DNA from 3 places in the Streptomyces sp. NPDC048560 genome. Region 1 is predicted to be linked to each of the others. Evidence: riboswitches for the same ligand, from Rfam matches in the RefSeq annotation. Region 1 holds a riboswitch; each other region holds the start of a gene.
What was found. A riboswitch is a leader RNA that binds a small molecule or an ion and turns the genes downstream of it on or off. The one in region 1 is predicted to bind cyclic di-AMP.

Region 1 (3,263 bases):
GATATTCGGCGCGCGCGCCGAAGAGCGGGTTCAGGAGCTCCATGACCTCGTCGGACATACCGACCGCCGAGGTGTCGCTGCGCTTCACCTTGTACCGGCGGTGGGCGTCGTTCGACATCAGGTAGTCCGCCTCGATGGCCTCGCGCTCCACACCGACGGCGAGCAGCGACACCGCTATCGAGAGCCCGGCCCGGTCCTTGCCCGCGGCGCAGTGCATCAGGGCCGGGACGCTGTCCTCGGCCAGGGCGTGCAGCACCCGGCTGTGCTCAGCGGTGCGGTCCTTGATGATCGAGCGGTACGAGGCGATCATCCGGTCCGCCCCCTTGCCGTCCGCGAGGATCGAGCGCAGCTGCTGGATGTTGCCGTCGCGGACGAGCCGCCAGAACTCGGCGCCGTCGGCCGGGTCCGAGAGCGGGATGTTGACGTTGCGTACGCCTGCCAGCTCCACGTCGTGGCCGTCGAGCCTGTGGTCGGCGGCGTTGCGGAAGTCGAAGATCGTGTGCAGCCCGAGCTTGTCGAGGAACACCGTGTCCTGCTCGGTGGCCTGCGCCAGGTGACCACTGCGGTAGAGCCGCCCGAACCGCACCCGCCGGCCGTCCGTGGTCGGCAGGCCCCCGACGTCACGGAAGTTGCGGACACCGGTCAGCTCGGTGTGCGACGGGGGGACCTGCGGCAGCTGCTGCGTCACGCTGACTCCTGGAGTGTCTGGCGTCGGCGCTGCTCGCCGACGAGGGCACGGATGTGACGATACGACATTGATTCCTCAGGCAATCATCTTGCCCCGGAGCTCTCCGTTCCGTCCGGCTCGCGCGCCCCGAGAAGTGGCAATGTAGTGATTTGCCCGAATTTGAGGGCCAGGGTGATCGGGGTGGACGCGAGAGGCGGAGCTCGCCGCTCGGCGGAGTTGCCGAAAGCCACCCGTCGTACGTCACGAACCCCGACTCGCGGCCGCGTCCGGGGGTCCGCACCGGGCTCCTGGGTGAGCCGGGCGCCAAGGTGCCGAGGCTCCGTGGCCCTCCAGGATCCGGTCATGTCCGTATTGCTGCATTTAGCAGAACATGCCCTGCTTATGGGGGAGATGGCGGACGACTGGTGAGCGGGATCATATCCGTGACGGTGTGTGGCGGCCCGGCCGACGGCTATTCCTTTCGCCGCATGGAATGCCAAGATCCGTAATCCACGGAGTGTGACCGGAAATCCGTGCCGGAATTGAATCGCGCATTCCGGTAGGTCGGACATGGCTTGTTAGGGCCGTCCTTACTCGCTTACGGTCACCGTCAATCCGGACGGACCGCCTAATCCTGCCGCCGCCCGGAATCCGCATCCACTCACGTGTGGCAGGAGCGGGGGACCCAGGTAAGCCGCCGTCCCGGAGGAATCCGGAACGGCTCGGGGTGAAGTCGCGACAGTGCGACCGGGCATCTCCAGCCCGAACCCGACAGCTCACCTCGTAGGCGCCGGAGAGGAATGCCCCATGCCCGCAAAGGGTAAGCACCGTCGTACCAAGTCCAGCCCGATCGCCCGTGGCATCCTCGCCGCAGGCGCCGGCGGCGCCGTCCTCGCCCTTCCGCTGATCGGCGCCACCGGAGCGAACGCGGCGGAGCAGGCCGCCCCCGCCAAGAAGGTCTCCGCCGCCTCGGTCGCAGCCGCGCACACCGCGCCCGTCGCCGTGTCCAAGGCAGCCCCGAAGACCTACTCCGTGGTCGCCGGCGACTATCTGTCGAAGATCGCCGCCGAGCAGAAGATCAAGGGCGGCTGGCAGAAGCTGTACGAGGACAACCGAGAGGTCGTCGGCAAGAACCCGAGCCTGATCTTCCCGGGCACCGAACTCACCCTGGGTGCCAAGGCGTCCGGTCCGGCCAAGGCCGCTCCTTCGAAGGCTCCCGCCCCCGAGGCCGCCGAGCCGAAGGCCGCGGCCCCCGCGTCCGCGGCCCCCGAGACCGCCGCCCCGAAGGCGGAAACGCCCTCCGACCCGGCCCCCGCCGCCGCCGATTCGGCCACCTCCACGGACACCGGCGCCTCCGCCGGTGCCTCGGAGAGCAGCAGCTCCGGCTGGGCGGCCCCCGTGGCCGACGCGACCGTCACCACGCCGTACCGGGCCTCCGGCTCCATGTGGTCCAGTGGCTACCACACCGGTGCGGACTTCCAGGCCGCCTCCGGCACCAGCGTCCGGGCCATCGGCCCCGGCACCGTCGTTTCGGCCGGCTGGAGCGGTGCGTACGGCAACGAGGTCGTCATCAAGCACGAGGACGGCATGTACTCCCAGTACGCCCACCAGACCTCGCTCGACGTCTCGGTCGGCGACACGGTGACGGGCGGCCAGCAGATCGGCCTCTCCGGTTCCACCGGCAACTCCAGCGGCCCGCACCTCCACTTCGAGGTCCGCACCGGCCCGAGCTACGGCTCGGACGTCGACCCGGTCTCGTACCTGCGTCAGCACGGCGTCTCCATCTGAGACGAGCGGCAGTGAGGAAGGGCGGTGCGCGGCGGCGCACCGCCCTTCCTCGTGTTCCCGCCGGGGCATCGGTTCCCGCCACTTATTCCGGCTTTACCAAAAACTGACCGGGTGGTTTATCTCACCACCCGTCAACCCCTTATTACGGTCGCGTAGGTCACATTGGCGGGTGCAGGATATGCGCTTGTGGCAGACGATTCGAAACTCAGTCAGCGTGGTCTTCAGGGCGTCATCGGCGTCAAGGGCGTCATAGGGTCGTACGCGGCGATCGGCGACAGCTTCACCGAGGGCGTCGGCGACCCCGGACCCGACGGGACCTTCGTCGGCTGGGCGGACCGCTTCGCGGTGCTGCTGGCGGATCAGCTCCCGGACCCCCACGCGGCCACGGGGCTCACCGCTTCCCGGCACGGCGATTTCCGGTACGCGAATCTCGCGGTACGCGGCCGGCTCCTCGACCAGATCGTCGAGGAACAGGTCCCGCGGGCCAAGGAGCTGGCGCCCGACCTCGTGAGCTTCTGCGCGGGCGGCAACGACATCCTGCGGCCGGGCAGCGACCCCGACGACGTGGCCGAGCGTCTGGAGCGCGCCGTCGCCGAACTCGCCGGAGCTGTCGGCACCGTCATGATCACCACCGGCTTCGACCCCCGCCACATGCCGGTGCTGCGGCACCTCAGGGGCAAGATCGCCACCTACACCGCCCATGTGCGCTCCATCGCCGACCGCTACGACTGCCCGGTCCTGGACCTGTGGTCGCTGCGGTCCGTGCAGGACCGCAGGGCCTGGGACGACGACCGGCTGCACCTGTCGC
Region 2 (3,263 bases), on a different contig from region 1:
CGACGGCCAGCGAGACGCCGAGGATGGCGTTGGCGCCGAGCGAGCCCTTGTTCTCGGTGGCGTCCAGGTCGAACATGGCCTGGTCGATGAGGCGCTGCTCGGTGGCGTCGTACCCGACGAGCTCCGGGCCGATCTGCTCGATGACGGCGAGGACGGCCTTCTCCACGCCCTTGCCCATGTAACGGTTGGGGTCTCCGTCGCGAAGCTCAATGGCCTCGAACGCACCGGTGGAGGCGCCGGACGGAACAGCAGCACGTCCCGTGCTGCCGTCGTCGAGGCCAACCTCGACCTCGACCGTGGGGTTGCCCCGGGAGTCGAGGATTTCCCTGGCTACGACGACGTCGATGGACGGCACGAGGCATCTCCTTCTGGGATATGACACTGGTTGTGCAGGGTCACCGTGGTCACTGTGGCCTTGCGGCATGAGCCTATCCGGCCGGGCTCCATCGGCCAGCCGGGCGCCCGTCCCCTGGGACGAAAAAGGACCCAAGGGTATGCATTCGCGGGCAAAGCTCCAGAAAATTACTGCCCAGTAACTACAACACTTGAACACTCGGGCGTCAGCGGCCGGTGCCCGGGCCGGCGCCACCGGGTGAAAAGACCCGGCCCGGCGCGCACGGGGGAGAGCGCACCGGGCCGGGAGCTGAGCGGGAGGGATGCCGCCGGACACCCCCTCCGGTCGGGAGGAGAGTCCCAGGTACTACTTCGTCAGGTGGAGCTGCTGACCCGGGAAGATCAGGTCGGCGTCCTTGACGATGTCGTCGTTCAGGTCGAACAGCTTCTCCCAGCCGCCCTTGACGTCCTGCTTCTCGGCGATCTTGCTGAGGGTGTCGCCGGCCTTCACCTTGTACTCGCCGTCACCCTTCGCAACCTTCTCGCCGGTCGGGGTGGTGACGGTCTTCGGCGCGGTGCGCTGCTCGCTGCGCGTGGTGGGCTGCTCGGCCTTGCGCTCCGGCTGGGCCTGCTGCTGCGGCTCCTGCTCGGCGCCGCTCTCCGTGGAGCCGGTGTCGACACCCGGGTCCACGCCGTCGTTGGTCAGGTTGCCGGCGCCGGCGCAGGCCCAGGCACCCGGGCCCTGCAGGTCGAGAAGCTTCTCGGCGGCGGCGATCTGCTGCGACTTGCTGGCGAGGTCGGCGCGCGCGGCGTACTGCGTGCCGCCGGCGGCGGCCCAGCTGGACTGCGAGAACTGCAGACCGCCGTAGTAGCCGTTGCCGGTGTTGATGGACCAGTTCCCGCCGGACTCGCACTGCGCGACGGCGTCCCACGTGGCGACGGAGGCGGCGGAGGCGTTGGTCGCGCCCATCAGCGGGACGGCGATCGCGGCACCGGCCACACCGGCGAGCGTGGCGACACGGGCGGCCTTGGACGGGCGGCGGTGCTTGGCCTTGCTGGAAAACAGCATGGAGCTTCTCCTCACCGACGCCTACGAGGTGAGCTGTCGGGTTCGGGCCAAGTGAGTTGCCCGGTCGCATGTCCTAGCACGCGACTTAACCCCAAGCCGGTCCTGAGTCGTCTCCCGACGATCGGGCCCGGCGCTTACCTGGGTCCCCCGCTCCTGCCTACGGCGCTTTACGCGTCTGTTCCCTTCGACCGACGGCAGGATTCGGCGTGACGGTCGACGGGGCCCGCGGTGCGAGCGGTTCCGACCGTAAACATAGGCAACCCCGACATTCAAAGAGGGACATACCGGCCATACGGGTTTTTCTCGTCCTGGAGGAAAGAACGTTTCCGCAGGTCGGAGCGGCCCCGGACGCATCACCCGGGCACACCAGGCCAGTTGAAGCAAAGAGACCCATGTCTCACTTACGCATAAGTGGACATAGGCCTCTGAACTACCCCTGAATTTGGGGCGTTTTCCCGAATTGGATCAGTTGCTCTCGGAGCCCTCCGCGGCGTCCAGCGGCCCCAGATCGAGGCTCTGGCCGGGGAGGATCAGGTCCGGGTCGGAGCCCAGCTCGCTCTTGTTGGTCTCGTACAGCTCGGTCCAGCCGCCGGGAACCTTCTGTGCGTCAGCAATCGCCCAGAGGTTGTCGCCGGGCCGGACGGTGTACTCGCCGTCGGCGCTCGGCGCACCCGCGTCGCGGGCCTGGCCGTCCCCACGCGAGGCGTGACGTCCGGAGTCGCGCCCGTCCCGGCCCGTCTCCTGGCTCGCCTCGGGCGCCGGTGCGCCGCGGTGCTTGCCGCCGCCCTGGTCCGCGTCGGCCGGAGCCTCGGACGCCTCGGGGGCCGGTGTGGTGGTGGGCGGGGCCGTCGTGCCGGAGTCCTCGGAGCCGGGCGAATCGCCGGTCTCGCCGTTCTTGTCGGACTCGCTCGCCGCGCCCGACTCGCCGGACTTGGCCGAATCGCCCTTCTTGTTCGCCTTCTTCGTCGCACTGTCCGACGAGGTGCCGGCCGCGTCGTCGGACGGGAAGAGCCCGTCCGTCAGGCCGGCGGAGGGGCTGTCGCCCGGGTCGACACCCGGCAGCGACCCGTCAGGCGCGAGCCCTGAGATCACCGCGCAGCTCGGCCAGGCCTGCGGACCCTGGTCCGCCAGGACCTTCTCCGCCACGGAGATCTGCTGCGAGCGGCTGGCGAGGTCGGCGCGGGGCGCGTACGCCGGGCCGCCGTACGCCGACCAGGTGTCCTGGGAGAACTGGAGGCCACCGTAGAAGCCGTTGCCCAGGTCCGCGCTCCACATGCCGCCGCTCTCGCACTCGGCGACCCGGTCCCAGGTCGAGGCGTCAGCGGCGTGCGCACCGGTCGCGCCGAGCAGCGGAATGGCGATGGCCGATCCCGTCACGCCTGCGGCGACGACGATGGCGGGTGCCTGGCGAGGGCGGCGGTGTCTGCCGTTCGCGGAGCCCATGGGAATGCCTTCCGTGTGACTGAAACATGTGACTGCTGTGGTGAACGGTGAACTTAGCGGGACTCGAACGTGTGTCACAAGTCGATGCAGCGGAGATCACGTAAAAGTCACAGAGTTGACAGAGCGTCACCTTGCGCGGCCGGCGATCCCGGGGCGAACTCCACCGGAAGGGTGCGCAGTCCGCGCATGATGAGCCCGCCGCGCCACCGCAAATCGGCAGGATCCGCAGCGAGCCGCAGGTCAGGCAGCCGCTTCAACAGCGTTGCCAGCGCGGTCTGTCCCTCCAGCCTGGCGAGCGGTGCCCCCAGGCAGTAGTGGATGCCGTGCCCGTATCCGAGGTGCTGATTGTCACTCCGTGCGAGGTTCAGAGTGTCCGCATCGCGGAATCGTTCCGGGTCCCGGTCGGCGGCGGCGAGGA
Region 3 (3,263 bases), on a different contig from region 1:
CTCGGTGACCGGCAGCCGCCCCGTGCCCTCCGAGAGGACCTGCCCGACGGCGGTGACCAGCACGAGCTCTTCGACCAGCAGCGGCTCGACGACCACCCCCGCGGGTGGCGGATCGGCGACCGCCGGTTCGTACGCGTGGGTCAGCGCCAGATCGACCTCCCCCGCGGCGACGGCGGCGACCCCGTCGGGCGGCTCCAGGTCGGTGACGGTCAGCTCGACGTCCGGATGGGCGCGCCGGAACGCGCTCAGCACCGGAGGCAGCAGATGGATCCCGGCCGTGGTGAAGGTGGCGACGCGCAGCCGGCCGCCCGACAGCCCGGCGAGCCTCGCCAGCTCGTGCCGGGCCTGGTCCATCTCGTCCAGCACCCGCCTGGCCCGGCCGGCCAGCAGTTCCCCGGCCGCCGTGAGCCGTGCTCCGCGGTGGTGGCGCACCAACAGCTCCGCGCCCGCTTCCCGCTCCAGTTTCGCCAGCTGCTGGGAGAGCGCCGGGGCCGTGTATCCGAGGCGGGCCGCGGCGCGCGTGATCGACCCGGACTCGGCGACCGCCACCAGCGCCGACAGGCGCGTCGGGTCGTACATTAAGCGTTCCTTTTGGCAGACCCAGGAGATTGCAAGTACATGCTAAAGGCCCGTCCGGTCCATGGTGTACCCATGGATGCACAACTGCTGGCCTTCACCGGGGTGGCCGCCGCGATGGTGGCGCTGCCGGGTGCCGACTTCACCGTGGTCGTACGCAATGCCCTGGACTCGCGCCGGGCCGGGGTGGCCGCAGCGGTGGGCGTCGCCGCAGGGTTGCTCGTCCACACCGCGCTCGCCGTGGCGGGCCTCGCCGCCGTGCTGGTGACGATGCCCGTGCTCTTCCGCACCGTCCAGCTGCTCGGCGGCGCGTACGTGCTCTACCTCGGACTCAGCGCGCTGTACGCGCTGCGGCGGCCCCCGGCGGGGGCCGGGGCGGACGCGGACGCGGCACCTGGAAGGGCGGCCGAAGCACTCGGGCCCTCGTTGCGGCAGGGTTTCCTGACCAACGCCCTGAATCCCAAGGCGCCGGTGCTCTTCCTCAGCCTGCTGCCCCAGTTCGTGCCGGACGGGCAGCCGCCGCTGCCGAGGACGCTGCTGCTCGCCGCGGTCGTGGTGCTGCTGGCGCTGATCTGGTTCCCGGCCGTGGCCCTGCTCGTGGACCGGCTCGGCCGGTGGCTGCGCCGGCCGCGTACCGCCAGGGCGATCGAGGGCGGCAGCGGCGCGGCGCTCACCGCGCTCGGGCTCGTGCTGGTGGGCGGCCCCCTGCTGCACTGAGGCAGCGGGGGCGCCGGTCATCGCACCCGCCCGTACCAGACGCTCTTGGACCAGATCCGCTCCAGGCGCACGACGGACCCGGACTTCGGGGAGTGCCAGATCCGGCCGTGGCCGGCGTAGATGCCCACGTGGTAGACGCTCCGGCCGAAATGGAAGAAGACCAGATCGCCGCGCTGTCGCTGCGACGAGGCGATGTGCCGGGTCTTGTTGTACTGCTGCTGAGCCGTGCGGGGGAGCTTCTTGCCCACCCTCTTGAACGCGTACAGCGTGAGCCCCGAACAGTCGAAACGGCGGGGGCCGGCGGCGCCGTACTTGTAGGGCGAGCCCTTCTTCGAGGCGGCGATGCTGAGCGCCTTCGTCGAGTGGGTCGCGGCCTCGGCGTCGTTCACGACGCCCGGGGCCAGCATGGTGGTGCCGATCGCGAGAGTGAGGACCGAGGCCGTACCGGCCCGGGCGAGAAGTGACGGGACATGAACCTGCGCAGACATGCGCAACCCTTCGTCAGCCGCCTGTGAAGGATGACCTGTCGGGTTCGGGCTGGCGAAGTTGCCCGGCCGCACGCGGCGGCTTCACCCCGAGGGACGGCCGGTTTCCCGGTCGGCCCGTTGTGCTCGGGTCCTCCACTCCTGCCGATCCACTCCTGTCGACCAGTCATCCGGACAGCGGCAGGACTCGGCGTCCGCCCGGACCGCCCCGCCGCGGTGGCGGGGGCTTGTCGTCCCAGGGATCTTGACTCACCCGGTGCCTGTTTTCCGAGCTGAAACGGTGTTATGTGAGGCTCGTCACGACTGATCCATTCGGGTGGACAGGGTGGATTCGAGACGGGTGACGGAGTGCCCGACCGGCCTCGTACCAGCGGCGGAGCGCTGAATTCCGCTCACAGTCCAGGCAGGTTGCGCAAGTTGAGCCGTCCCTCGTGAGAGTGACGGCCTACGCCGAACGAGCGAGGCAATTCGGTCTGGGCACCGGGCGTGTCGCACGGTGTCGCCGCAGGGCGCTCGGGAAGTCCTGGAGGAGGCCGGAAGGCGGGTGGCTCAGCGATTGATCAACTCGTGCCGACGGGGGGCACGGTGACGCGCGCGGCGCGGCGTTCCCCGTCGAGCACCCGCAGCGCCCGCGCCAGGGTGCCCGCGTGGATCTGCGTCTCGCCCCGTTCGTGCATGGAGGCGAGGGCGTCCCGCAGCGCTGCCGCCCGGGACGCCAGTGCCTGCGCCGCCCGGAGGGCGCTGTAGGTGTCACTGCCGCGGGCCGGGTTGATCCGGCCCACCTGGTCGAGCACTTCCAGGTAGCAGTCGATGAACTCCCCCTCGGCACGGGTCAGTGCGGGGAGCGGCGGGAACTCCGGTGGGCGCATGGGCGGTTCACCTCGCGGTGTGCGGCGGCTGGGACGGGCTGCGGTTCTCCATGACGTGGTCCACCACCCCGTACGCCTTGGCGGCCGCGGCGTCGAGGAAGGTGTCCCGGTCGAGGTCGGCGCCGACCTGCTCCACGGACCGGCCGGTGTGCCGGACCAGCATCCGCGTGAGCATCTCGCGCTCACGCATCAACTCCCGTGCCTCGATCTCCAGATCGGACGGCTGCCCCCGCACCGGCTCGGGCAGGGAGGGCTGCTGGATGACTACCCGGGCGCCGGGCAGGGCATGTCGCCGGCCCGGGGCGCCGGCCGCGAGCAGGACGGCCGCGGAGGAGCCGGCCTGGCCGAGGCAGAAGGTCTCCACCTCGCAGGTGAGGTACTGCATCGTGTCGTAGATCGCGGCCATGGCGGTGAACGCTCCGCCGGGCGAGTTGATGTACAGCGAGATCGGCCGGTCGGGCTCCGCATGCTCCAGGTACATGAACTGGGCGATGAGGTCGGTCGTCGCGGTGTCGTCCACGGCCGTTCCCAGGAAGACGATCCGCTCGGACAGGAGCTTCGAGTACGGGTCGAGGGTGCGGGTCCCGGTCGCGGTGCGCTCGGTGAACTCCGGCAG

Region 2: it holds a riboswitch for cyclic di-AMP, as region 1 does, so the genes downstream of both, AB0C82_RS20780 (transglycosylase family protein) here and AB0C82_RS11165 (LysM peptidoglycan-binding domain-containing M23 family metallopeptidase) in region 1, are expected to answer to the same signal.
Region 3: it holds a riboswitch for cyclic di-AMP, as region 1 does, so the genes downstream of both, AB0C82_RS26570 (C40 family peptidase) here and AB0C82_RS11165 (LysM peptidoglycan-binding domain-containing M23 family metallopeptidase) in region 1, are expected to answer to the same signal.

The regions. Positions count from the first base shown of each region.
Region 1 covers NZ_JBEZIJ010000003.1:277,247-280,509, forward strand. The annotation lists gene AB0C82_RS11160 (tyrosine-protein phosphatase) at 1-688, opposite strand, end outside; cyclic di-AMP (ydaO/yuaA leader) riboswitch at 1,299-1,470, shown strand; gene AB0C82_RS11165 (LysM peptidoglycan-binding domain-containing M23 family metallopeptidase) at 1,475-2,455, shown strand; gene AB0C82_RS11170 (SGNH/GDSL hydrolase family protein) at 2,687-3,263, shown strand, end outside.
Region 2 covers NZ_JBEZIJ010000007.1:343,597-346,859, reverse strand. The annotation lists gene eno (phosphopyruvate hydratase) at 1-355, opposite strand, end outside; gene AB0C82_RS20780 (transglycosylase family protein) at 701-1,402, opposite strand; cyclic di-AMP (ydaO/yuaA leader) riboswitch at 1,406-1,577, opposite strand; gene AB0C82_RS20775 (transglycosylase family protein) at 1,868-2,845, opposite strand; gene AB0C82_RS20770 (cytochrome P450) at 2,953-3,263, opposite strand, start outside.
Region 3 covers NZ_JBEZIJ010000010.1:283,239-286,501, forward strand. The annotation lists gene AB0C82_RS26560 (LysR family transcriptional regulator) at 1-579, opposite strand, end outside; gene AB0C82_RS26565 (LysE family translocator) at 652-1,293, shown strand; gene AB0C82_RS26570 (C40 family peptidase) at 1,311-1,781, opposite strand; cyclic di-AMP (ydaO/yuaA leader) riboswitch at 1,785-1,968, opposite strand; gene AB0C82_RS26575 (hypothetical protein) at 2,339-2,647, opposite strand; gene AB0C82_RS26580 (ATP-dependent Clp protease proteolytic subunit) at 2,655-3,263, opposite strand, start outside.